Regions from separate parts of the Nonomuraea sp. NPDC052634 genome, predicted to be linked through region 1. Evidence: riboswitches for the same ligand, from Rfam matches in the RefSeq annotation. Region 1 holds a riboswitch; each other region holds the start of a gene.
What was found. A riboswitch is a leader RNA that binds a small molecule or an ion and turns the genes downstream of it on or off. The one in region 1 is predicted to bind cyclic di-AMP.

Region 1 (3,423 bases):
CGATGCGGTTCACGCAGCTCAGGGAGCGGATCGGCGGTGTCACGCCCAAGGTGCTGACGCAGACGTTGCGTGCGATGGAGCAGGACGGGCTGCTGACCCGCCAGGTGTTCGCGGAGGTGCCGCCGCGCGTGGAGTACACGCTGACCGACCTCGGGCGCTCGCTGCACGGGCCGATCTCGGTGGTGGCGGATTGGGCGGAGCGCAACGTCAACGAGATCATGCGCTGCCGCGAGAAGTACGCGTCGAGCACCGGCAAGTGAAGCCTCAGGGCGACGCGGGCAGGCGTGGAGCGGCGAGTGACGCGGGTGAGCTTGAAACGGCGGCACGGCCGGGCGGGGAGCGGCGGGCGGCGCGGGCAGGCGGGGAGCGGCCGGCGGCCCGGGGCGCAGGGTTGCGGGCCGCCGGCCGGTGGTCAGGCCGAGGTCAGCTTGGTGATCTCGGCGACGATGCCGGGCCAGAGGGCCTTCGGCAGGTCGTGCCCCATCCCCGGGTACGTCACCAGCCGCGCCCCCGGCACCGCCTCCGCCGTGGCGCGGCCGCCGGCCACCGGGATCAGCGGGTCGGCCTCGCCGTGGATCACCAGCGTGGGGACGCGGACGTTCGCCAGCGCCTCCGTACGGTCGCCCGACGCCCTGATCGCCGCGAACTGCCGGGCCGTGCCCGCGGGGTCGAAGCAGCGGTCGTAGGTCAGCCCGGCCCGCTCCCTGACGGCCTCTTCGTCCATCTCGTAGCCCGGCGAGCCGATCGTCGACCAGGTCGCCACCGACTGGTCGATCACCCCGGCGCGGTCCTTCGGCGGCGGGGTGATCAGCGCCGTGATCGCCTCGGGGGTGGGCGGGGCGACGTCGGGTCCCGGCGTGGACATGATCGAGGTGAGCGTCCGCACCCGCTCGGGGTGCCTGATCGCCAGCGTCTGGGCGATCATGCCGCCCATCGAGGCGCCCACGACGTGCGCGGACGGCCAGCCGATGGCGTCCATGAGCGCGGCGGTGTCGTCGGCCATGTCCTCCAGCCGGTACGGCGCGGGCTCCCCCGGCCGGGGCACGCCCGCGTCGTGGAAGTGCGTGGACAGGCCCACGTCGCGGTTGTCGAACCGTACGACGTGGTGTCCCTGCTCCGCGAGGAGCCGGCAGAGCCCTTCGTCCCACTGGATGAGCTGGGCGCCGAGCCCCATGATCAGGAGGAGCGGCCGCCCTGTGGGTGAGCCGAAGCTGTCATAGGCGATCTCAATGCCGTTTGCGGCTACACGGGTCGTCACGCCGATCAGAATGTCATTCTGGTTGCGGTCCGTAAAGCGGGCATTCGTCCGCCAATAGCGCGCGAAACGCGCGCAGCACGCCGGCGAGCCGCCATGACAGGCCCGCGCCAGATCCGTTGCCGCGAATCGCCGCGCCGGCGCGCGGAGGGGGAAGGCACGCCGGCGCGGCGATCGCGCACATCCGCGACGCCGCACGGGGACGGGGACGTGCGCGTCAGCGGACGGCGTGGACGCCGGGTCAGCGCGCGGCGGGTACCGAGCGGCCGCCGGCCTGCTGGTCCTGCTCGTCCTGTTCGGGCGGGGGCGCGGGGTTCCTGTCGCGCCTGGACCAGGCGCCGGTCGAGAACGGCACCGGGTGGTTCTTCTTGCCCACGCCGGGGCCCCACTTGGTGATGACGTACTCGACCTTGATGTGGCCCTGGCCGCCGATGCCGTCGACGTGCAGCGTGTTCGGGTTGAACGTGCCGCCGGTCAGCTCGGCGAACGTCTTGGCGTCGAGGTCGAGCATGATGCCGCGATTGGAGGGCTCGCCGGGACCACGGTCGCCGACGAAGAAGGGCGCCTTCTTGCCCTTGTAGACCACGTATCCCTCGGTCATCAGCGGCCAGCTCGGGCTGGCCGCAAGACCCTTCTGCATGGGCTTGCCGCTGGCCGGCAGCCCCGTGTCACCGGCCCGGCCGGAGCCGTCGTCCCAGAAGTAGGACGCCGTGGTCGAGCCCTTGAGCAGGATCTTTTCGTCTTTGGTGTCGGCATGGGCCGCCGTGCCGGCGATGGTCATGCCGACCGCGCAGCAGGCGGTCAGCGAGGCGAGGGAACGCAGGCCAAAACGGGCAGACATGAAGCAGCTAACCCTTCACGAGGGGACAGGGGGAGTTACGCCGGGCTCTCGGGGGAAATGGGCGCAGCGGGGCAGAGCACCCGCGCGCTACGCGCGGCGCAAATGATGAGCCTGGGGAAGGGGGCCGCTCAGCAGGCGGCCGTCAACACGAAGCGGTCCGCGAGTACGACACGCTGGTGACACATGTGATACGCAATCCTCTCCATCACGCCTACCGGGTTAGCTGACGGGTTCGGGCGGTGGAGTTGCCCTACCGGCCACGGGGGCCGGATTCACCCCAAGGGGAGGGTGGTTCCCCGGTTCCCGAAAGGTTCGGGATTCGGCGCCAGCCGGTCGTCCGTCTTGGGTAAGGACTAGGTCACCGGCTGGTAATGGCGAACACTCTAACGACGGGATCGGACACCCGCAAACGTTTCACCACGAATCGGACAAAAGATCTACCTTCGGCGGGAATGAAATGCGAAAGGGGCACGGCATGCCGTGCCCCTTGGGATTTCGCTTTCTCAGCCGCCGCTCTTACGCCTGAACGATCTCTTGCTGGCGGCCGGACCGTGCGTCCCGTGAATCTTCGATGGATCGAAGCCCCTGCCACCCGCGCCTGAGCCCGCCTGCTGATTGCGCTTGCGTTCGAGCGCCTCGCGGAACTTGCGCTTCATCTCGTCCTCGGGAGTCTCGCTGACTTCCGGCTCCGGTGTATCCGCCATGAGGACCTCCATGGTGTTGGGGATACTGACAGCTTCGCATGGTGCCGTTCATGACGCGAAACCGGCCTCCACCGCGCTCTCCTGCGGCCGGGCAGGCGCTCCCGGGCGGGTGAGCCGCCGGTCCGGCAGGGCGGCCAGCGCGACCAGTGCGATCACCGCGCCCGTCACGCCGAGTGACGGCACGACCAGTGCGGCGGCGGAGGCGTGCGCGGCGGCCTCGCCCGCCACGGGTACGCTCGCGGCGAACTCCGCCGAATACAGCGTGCCGCCGATGGCCAGCGCCACCGAGCCGCCGATCTGCCGGAAGAAGGTCAGGTTCGCCGAGGCGGTACCGAGGTGCCGCGGCTCCACCGACTGCTGCGCGGCCACCGTCAGCCCGGACAGCATCGGCCCCATGCCGAGCCCCAGAGGCAGCATCCACAGGGCGACCGCCACGCCCGCGCTGTCCACGGAGAGGTTGAGGCACAGCAGCGCGCCCGCGGCCAGCAGGAACGGCGAGACCAGCAGCCACGGCTTGTACCGGCCGCTCTTCGACATCAGCGCGCCCATGAGCACGCTGCCCGCGGCCATGCCCAGCGTCAGCGGGTAGATGCGCAGGCCCGAGGCGGTGGCGCTGGCGCCTA
Region 2 (3,423 bases), 340 kb from region 1:
GGCTTCGTAACGGTCGTCGAGTACGGCCGCCACCAGAGCCTCGCGGGTGGGGAAATGGCGGTAGAGCGTACCTGAACCAACGTTGGCGTCGCGGGCGATGTCATCGAGCGAGGTCTCCACGCCCGCGCGCGCAAACGCTGCCCTCGCCGCAGCGAGCAGCCTTTCCCGATTGCGCTGCGCGTCTGCCCGCATTGCACGCGATGCCCTCTTGTCGCCCATTGCTCCCTTCCGCTCGAACGATTGTAGCGGGGACTGTCTCCGGATACGGTCAGTCTTACCGGAGATAGTCCCCGGATGGCGGCCGTCGTGTGGCAAGGAGGCTACGGCAGTGATCGCAGAAGTGAAGGCGAAGCTGGGACGCGTGGGAGTGTGGCTTGGTGGACGCCGCTTTCATGACACCCCGGTCGAAAGCTGGCGCCACGCGGTGCGGCGCATTGAGCAACTCGGGTATGGCTCGCTATGGGGGCCTGAAGGAATCGGCGGCAAGGACGCCTTGGCCAACGCAGGCATTCAACTCGCCGCGAGCAGGCACTTGCTGATCGGTACCGGAATCGCCAACATCTGGGCGCGTCATCCCGCCACAATGCAGGGCGGCGCCGCGACGTTGGCCGAGGCCTACCCCGGACGGTTCGTCCTCGGAATAGGCGTCAGCCAACGGCTTCTGGTCGAAGCCGGCGGGCTGGACTACGGCCGTCCACTCAACGTCATGCGGGACTATCTCGACGAGATGGACCAGGCGATGACGCGCAACCCGCCGGCTGCGCCGTTCGTCCGGGTGTTGGCCGCCTTGCAGCCTCGCATGGTGCAACTGGCCCGCGACCGCACCGACGGCGTCCATTCGTATGCGGCCCCGGTCGAACACACCGCGCTCGTCCGCGAGGCCCTGGGGAGCGACAAGTTACTCATCCCCGAACAGGCGTTCGTCATCGAACCCGATCCTGAGCAAGCCCGTGCCATCGCGCGGCGGTACCGAGGCAAGACCAGCTCCGATTCGCCGTACGCGCGCAATTGGCTACGTCTCGGCTATGGCCACCAGGACATGGCCAACGGAGGAAGCGATCGGCTGGTCGACGCGCTGGTCGCGTGGGGCACCCCGGACGCCATCGCCGCGCGTGTTCAAGCGCAACTCGACGCCGGCGCCGACCACGTGCTTGTCCATCCCCTCGCAGATGACATGTCCACGGCCATCGAGCAACTCGAACACCTTGCGTCTGCATTGCCTCCTGGATGGGGGTGAGGCTGTCAGTTCAGGCGACCCAGGGCCCCATCGCGGACCCGGCACTCCGAACGCTCAACCGCATAGGGGCCGCCGGCGCAAACGCCGTCTCGATTCGTGGATGTACATCACCAGATGCGATATCCCCTGGTCATCCCCTGGTCATCCCCTGGTTTCAGTTCATCGAGATGTGCACGTGGTCGTAGTGGTTCTCGGTGATGCTGCCGCGGTCGGCCATGGCGCGCCAGCCGGTGCCGGAGTTGATGCGCTGCTTCCAGATCACATACTTCACGCCGAGCTTGTCCTTGTTCTGCAGCGCCCACTCGGCGATGCGGTCGCCGAGCGCGTTGTTGGCGGGCGTCGGCATGGTGCCGCCGGTGCTCATCATGAAGTCGCAGGCGCGGCCGAGCGGGTGCTCACCGCTGGAGCCCGCGCGGAAGCAGCCCACCGTGTACGGCAGCGAGAAGTTCTTTTCGATCTGGGCCTTCATCAGCCGCGTACGCGGGGTGATGTTGTCGGGGCCGCCGGGCAGCTCGGGCGCCCAGGTGCCGTTGGACCTGCGGCCCGTGGCGACCGGCACCAGGTCGCGCAGCTTCTTCTCGATGTCGCTGATGACGCCTTCGGCCTCGCGGCGCTGCTTCGCCACCTCGGCCGCGTCCTTCTTGATCTTGGCGGTCAGCGCGGCGGCCTCATCGCTGGCCTTCTTGCGCTCGTCGCGGGCCTTGGCGACGCTCGCCACCATGGCCTGCTGCTCGGCGGTGAGCTGTTCGAGCAGGGCCGCGGTGCCGGCGTCGCCCGGCATCATGAAGCCGGGCAGCGACGGGTCGATGTTCTGGTAGCGCAGGCGGGCGATCTCGGCGACCCGCTGCTCGGCGGCGGCCAGGGTCTGCTCGGCGGCGGCCAGCCTGGCCTGCGCGGCTCTGGCGGCCTCCTGTGCCTTGGCCAGCTCGACGCGCTTGAGGTTGTACTTCTCGATGAGCTTGTCGACCTTGCTGTTCAGCTGCTTGAGCTGAGCGCGGAGCTCGGACTCTTTCGGTTTCGGGGCGGCCGTCGCCGCGTGCGCCGGGAGGACGGCGATGGCGGCGGCGGCGATGAGACCGATGGCAAGTTTCGCGGGGGACGAAGCCGCCACGTATGAGTTCCTCTCCCTCTGCCGGCCGGGTTAGCTGACGGGTTCGGGCATGGGAGTCGCTCCCTACCGCCGTAGCGGATTCACCCCAAGGTGCGGTTGGGTCCCCGGCTCCCGGGCGACGCGCCCAGGATTAGGCGGGCATCAGCCGCGTTACGGCCGATGCATATGGGGATATTAGTGGTAGATCATGAGTCATGCGACCTTAAGTAGAAATCTATTAGTGATCGATCTGTGATCGGATCATGCGCGCCGCTTCCTCGGGCCGCACGTCGTTCACGAACGCCCCCATCGCCGACTCCGAGCCTGCCAGGTACTTGAGCTTGTTGGGCGCCCGCCGGATGGAGAACAGCTCCAGGTGCAGGTATGCCAGATCGCGCCCCGTACGCACCGGCGCCTGATGCCAGGCCGAGATGTACGGCATGACGACCCCGAACAGCCCGTCGAACGCCCGCAGCACCGAGGTGTAGAGCGGCGCGAACGCGGCGCGCTCGGCGTCCGTCAGCGCCGCCAGGTCCGGCACCTGCCGGTGCGGATAGATGTGCACCTCGAACGGCCAGCGCGCGGCGGCCGGCACGAAGGCCGTCCACAGCTCGTTCGAGGCGACCACCCGCGTGCCCTCGGCCCGCTCGGCGGCCAGCACGTCGGCGAACAGGTTCCCCGGCCCCTTGTAGCGCTCGGCGGCTCCGAGCTGCAGCTTCGTCCTGGGCGTGACGTACGGGTACGCGTAGATCTGGCCGTGCGGGTGCGCGATGGTGATGCCGATCTCCGCGCCCCGGTTCTCGAAGCAGAAGACCTGCTCGACGCCCTCGATGCCGGACAGCTCCGCCGTACGGTCGGCCCACGCCTCCATGACCAGCACCACCTGCTCGTCGGAGAGCGCGGAGAAGGAGGAGTCGTGGTCGGAGGTGAAGCACACGACCTCGCACCGCCCCACACCCGGACGGACCTCGCTCAGCCCGCCCACGGCCTCATAAGTCCCGAAATTTCCGGAGAAGGAGGGGAAGCGGTTCTCGAACACGACCACGTCGTAGTCGTACGAGGGGATCTCCGTCGCGCGCTCGTCCGACGACGGGCA
Region 3 (3,423 bases), 170 kb from region 1:
TACGTCAACGCGCCGCTGCTGGCCAAGGACCGCGGCATCAACGTCGAGCTGGTCACCAGCTCCGAGAGCCCCGACTGGCGCAACGTCGTCACCGTGCGCGGCGTGCTGGCCGACGGCCGCACGGTCTCGGTCTCGGGCACGCTGTCCGGGCCGCGCCAGATCACCAAGATCGTCGAGGTCAACGGCTACGAGATGGAGATCGAGCCGACGGCCCACCTGTGCTTCTTCACCTACACCGACCGCCCCGGCATCGTCGGCGTGGTCGGCCGGCTGCTCGGCGAGCACGGCATCAACATCGCCTCGATGCAGGTGGCCCGCGACGTCAAGGGCGGCAAGGCGCTCATCGCGCTGACCGTCGACTCGGCGATCCCGGCCGACGTGGTCGAGCAGATCGGCGCCGAGATCGGCGCCGAGAGCGGCCGCTCGGTCGACCTGGAGGACTGAGCCTGAGCCCGGCCGGGCGGATGGGCCGGGCCCCCGGTTGATCCGGAGGACTGAGCCTGAGCCCGGCCGGGCGGACGGGGCGGGCCCCCGGTTGATCCGGAGGGCCGCGCCTTTCGGCCGGCCGGCTTGGGGTCAATACCCCTTTGACCTGCGAAGGGCCGTCACCCGTTTCGGGTGGCGGCCCTTTTCCGTCTCAGGATGCGAGATAGTAGGACATCCAAGCTTCATCCTCGGGTACTGTAGCCGGTGATGCGCCAGGTTCTCGTACTCATTACCTGCCGCGGCGGGGCCTGTTAGGGCAGGTCGACATACCCGCCGCGGTGAGCGGCGCATGTGTCGGCCGTTAAGTCCCTTCGCCCGGTCCGCAACCCGGACCACGAGATCAGGCCCGATCGGGCTCGCGACCGGAGCCCGGCTTCCCCCTCTCTTTCAGGAACGCGTCCGCGAAGCGAGATGAGTCACATGTACGAGATGTATGCCTACAACCGTGCCGAGGACCACGAGGACGAGGCCACCGAGGCCGTCCAGATGGCCCTGGACCGGCGCGACAACGGCGGAGCCCCCCAGAGCAGGTGAGTACGAGCGGCCCCGCGCTGGTCGCACGGGGCCGGTCGTCGCCGGAGTGCGGCCGGAGTTCATGGGTGTGGTCCGGTGGTCGCAGGGGTGAGGTTCAGAGGGTGGCGGTGAGCATCGGCGGTGCGGGTTCCTTGCGCCGTTCGAGCACCTTGGCCCACTGGCGGACGCCCTTGGGATCCGGTCTGACCGCGCCGACGAACGCCTGACGGCGCCACTCGGAGAGCTTCTCCTCCTTCACCACGTCGCCTGAACGTGGCGCGTGCACCATGTATCCGGGCTTGGAGATCATGCCCACGTGACCGAGGCCGCTGAAGAAGACCAGGTCACCGGGCTTGAGCTGGTTCCATCCGATCTTTCTTGAGAACGCGTGGTACTGCTCGGCGGCGGTACGCGGCAGGTGGATCCCCGCCTTCCTGTACGCCCTGAGCATCAGCCCGGAGCAGTCGTAGCCGCCGTTGCCGGTGCCGCCCCACACGTACGGGGTGCCGCGCTGGCGCATGGCGAACTTGAGCGCGACCTTCCAGGCGGGCCTAGGCCGGCGCTTCTCCAGGATGCGCTTGACCTGAGGACCGGTGAGGGTGATCGAGCCGGCCGGGCTCGTGTCCGGGCCGGCGGGGTCGCGGCTCTCGCCGGGGTCGGCGAAGGCCGGAGAGGGGAGTGCGATGAGCCCGGCGGCGACGCCTGCCAGGGCGATGGCGATGCGAGACAGGGGTCTGTCCTTCCATGCGGCCGACCGGGTTAGCTGACGGGCTCGGGCCTGGAAGGCAGCCCTACGGCGTGCGCCGATTCGCCCCTGGGGGAGGTTGGGTCCCCGGCTCCACGCAGCTGCTGCGTGGATTAGGCCTGACGGACTCTAACGAAACGGTCAAAAGGTCGCAATACGTCTAAAATCGGACGTCCGGACAGTGAGATGATGTGTTCGTCAGTCGAGACGAGCCGGTAAGGTACCGCCCATGGAGTCGCGTAACATCCGCTTGGCTGTCATCCCCGGTGACGGCATCGGCACCGAGGTCGTCGCAGAAGGACTCAAGGTCCTGGAGGCGGTGGGCACGAAGATCGAGCCCACCCACTATGACCTGGGCGCCGCACGCTATCACCGCACCGGCGAGACGTTGCCCGACTCGGTGCTCCAGGAGCTGCGCGGCTACGACGCCATCCTGCTCGGCGCCGTCGGTGACCCCAGCGTGCCGCCCGGCATCCTGGAGCGCGACCTGCTGCTTCGGCTGCGGTTCGAGTTCGACCACTACGTCAACCTGCGTCCGGTCAAGCTGTTCCCCGGCGTGCGCACCCCGCTGGCCGACACGCCGCCCGAGAACATCGACATGATCGTCGTCCGCGAGGGCACCGAGGGCCTCTACGCCGGCACCGGCGGCGCCATGCGGCGCGGCACCCCGCACGAGATCGCCACCCAGGAGTCGCTCAACACCGCCTACGGCGTCGAGCGCGTGGTGCGCTACGCCTTCGACAAGGCGCAGTCGCGCCCTCGCAAGAAGCTCACGCTCGTCCACAAGACGAACGTCCTCACCTACGCGGGCGACCTGTGGCAGCGTACGGTCAACCGCGTGGCCGCCGAATACCCCGAGGTCAGCGTCGACTACTCCCACATCGACGCCGCCTCGATGTTCTTCGTCACCCAGCCCGAGCGCTTCGACGTGGTGGTCACCGACAACCTCTTCGGCGACATCATCACCGACCTCGGCGCCGCCATCGCGGGCGGCATCGGCCTGGCCGCCAGCGGCAACATCAACCCCACCGGCGCCGCGCCCAGCATGTTCGAGCCCGTCCACGGCAGTGCGCCCGACATCGCCGGCCAGGGCAAGGCCGACCCGACCGCGACCATCCTGTCCGTCGCCATGCTCCTCGACCACCTCGGCCTGAGCGCCGAGGCGGCCAAGGTGGAGCAGGCCGTCGCCGCCGACATCGCGGCGCGTGCTGAGGGTGCCGCCCCGCGCAGCACGCAGCAGATCGGCGACGACATCACCGCGCGAGTAGCCGGCTAGGGTCGCCTAGCCGATTCACGAGCGCCCGGCGGCCCTAGGAGGACTGCCGGGCGCTTTTTGGTGTCCCCAGCACCAGGGGGAAAGTGCGCTTAATGCACCATTGACCCCTTGCCATCCCATATAGCGAGACAATAGGAAGGACGGACTGCCTTCCGGCGCGGCCGCCCTGCGGCGGCCGCGCAGAACCGCAGCCGGCGGGCAGTTCCGTTAGATTTCGGTAGATCGCAGAGAGAAGGATCGTCGTCATGACCGTCGCTCAGAAGCTCAGCTTCGACGTGCAGCTATCCGACCACGCTCGCACCGCGGCCGAGCGGGAGCAGGTACTGGCGAACCCGGGTTTCGGGCAGATCTTCACCGATCACATGGTCTCGATCGACTACACCGAGGGCCGGGGCTGGCACGA

Region 2: it holds a riboswitch for cyclic di-AMP, as region 1 does, so the genes downstream of both, AB0K67_RS12755 (hypothetical protein) here and AB0K67_RS14245 (hypothetical protein) in region 1, are expected to answer to the same signal.
Region 3: it holds a riboswitch for cyclic di-AMP, as region 1 does, so the genes downstream of both, AB0K67_RS15070 (C40 family peptidase) here and AB0K67_RS14245 (hypothetical protein) in region 1, are expected to answer to the same signal.

The regions. Positions count from the first base shown of each region.
Region 1 is NZ_JBFATY010000002.1:355,675-359,097, forward strand. Features, by position in the region: gene AB0K67_RS14235 (helix-turn-helix domain-containing protein) at 1-260, shown strand, start outside; gene AB0K67_RS14240 (alpha/beta fold hydrolase) at 413-1,258, opposite strand; partial or broken gene AB0K67_RS14245 (hypothetical protein) at 1,620-2,036, opposite strand; cyclic di-AMP (ydaO/yuaA leader) riboswitch at 2,290-2,431, opposite strand; gene AB0K67_RS14250 (DUF5302 domain-containing protein) at 2,600-2,812, opposite strand; gene AB0K67_RS14255 (MDR family MFS transporter) at 2,849-3,423, opposite strand, start outside.
Region 2 is NZ_JBFATY010000002.1:16,583-20,005, reverse strand. Features, by position in the region: gene AB0K67_RS12765 (TetR/AcrR family transcriptional regulator) at 1-219, opposite strand, end outside; gene AB0K67_RS12760 (TIGR03620 family F420-dependent LLM class oxidoreductase) at 329-1,237, shown strand; gene AB0K67_RS12755 (hypothetical protein) at 1,392-2,348, opposite strand; cyclic di-AMP (ydaO/yuaA leader) riboswitch at 2,354-2,495, opposite strand; gene galT (galactose-1-phosphate uridylyltransferase) at 2,566-3,423, opposite strand, start outside.
Region 3 is NZ_JBFATY010000002.1:525,023-528,445, reverse strand. Features, by position in the region: gene serA (phosphoglycerate dehydrogenase) at 1-444, shown strand, start outside; gene AB0K67_RS15070 (C40 family peptidase) at 1,115-1,519, opposite strand; cyclic di-AMP (ydaO/yuaA leader) riboswitch at 1,733-1,874, opposite strand; gene AB0K67_RS15065 (3-isopropylmalate dehydrogenase) at 1,974-3,020, shown strand; gene AB0K67_RS15060 (branched-chain amino acid aminotransferase) at 3,266-3,423, shown strand, end outside.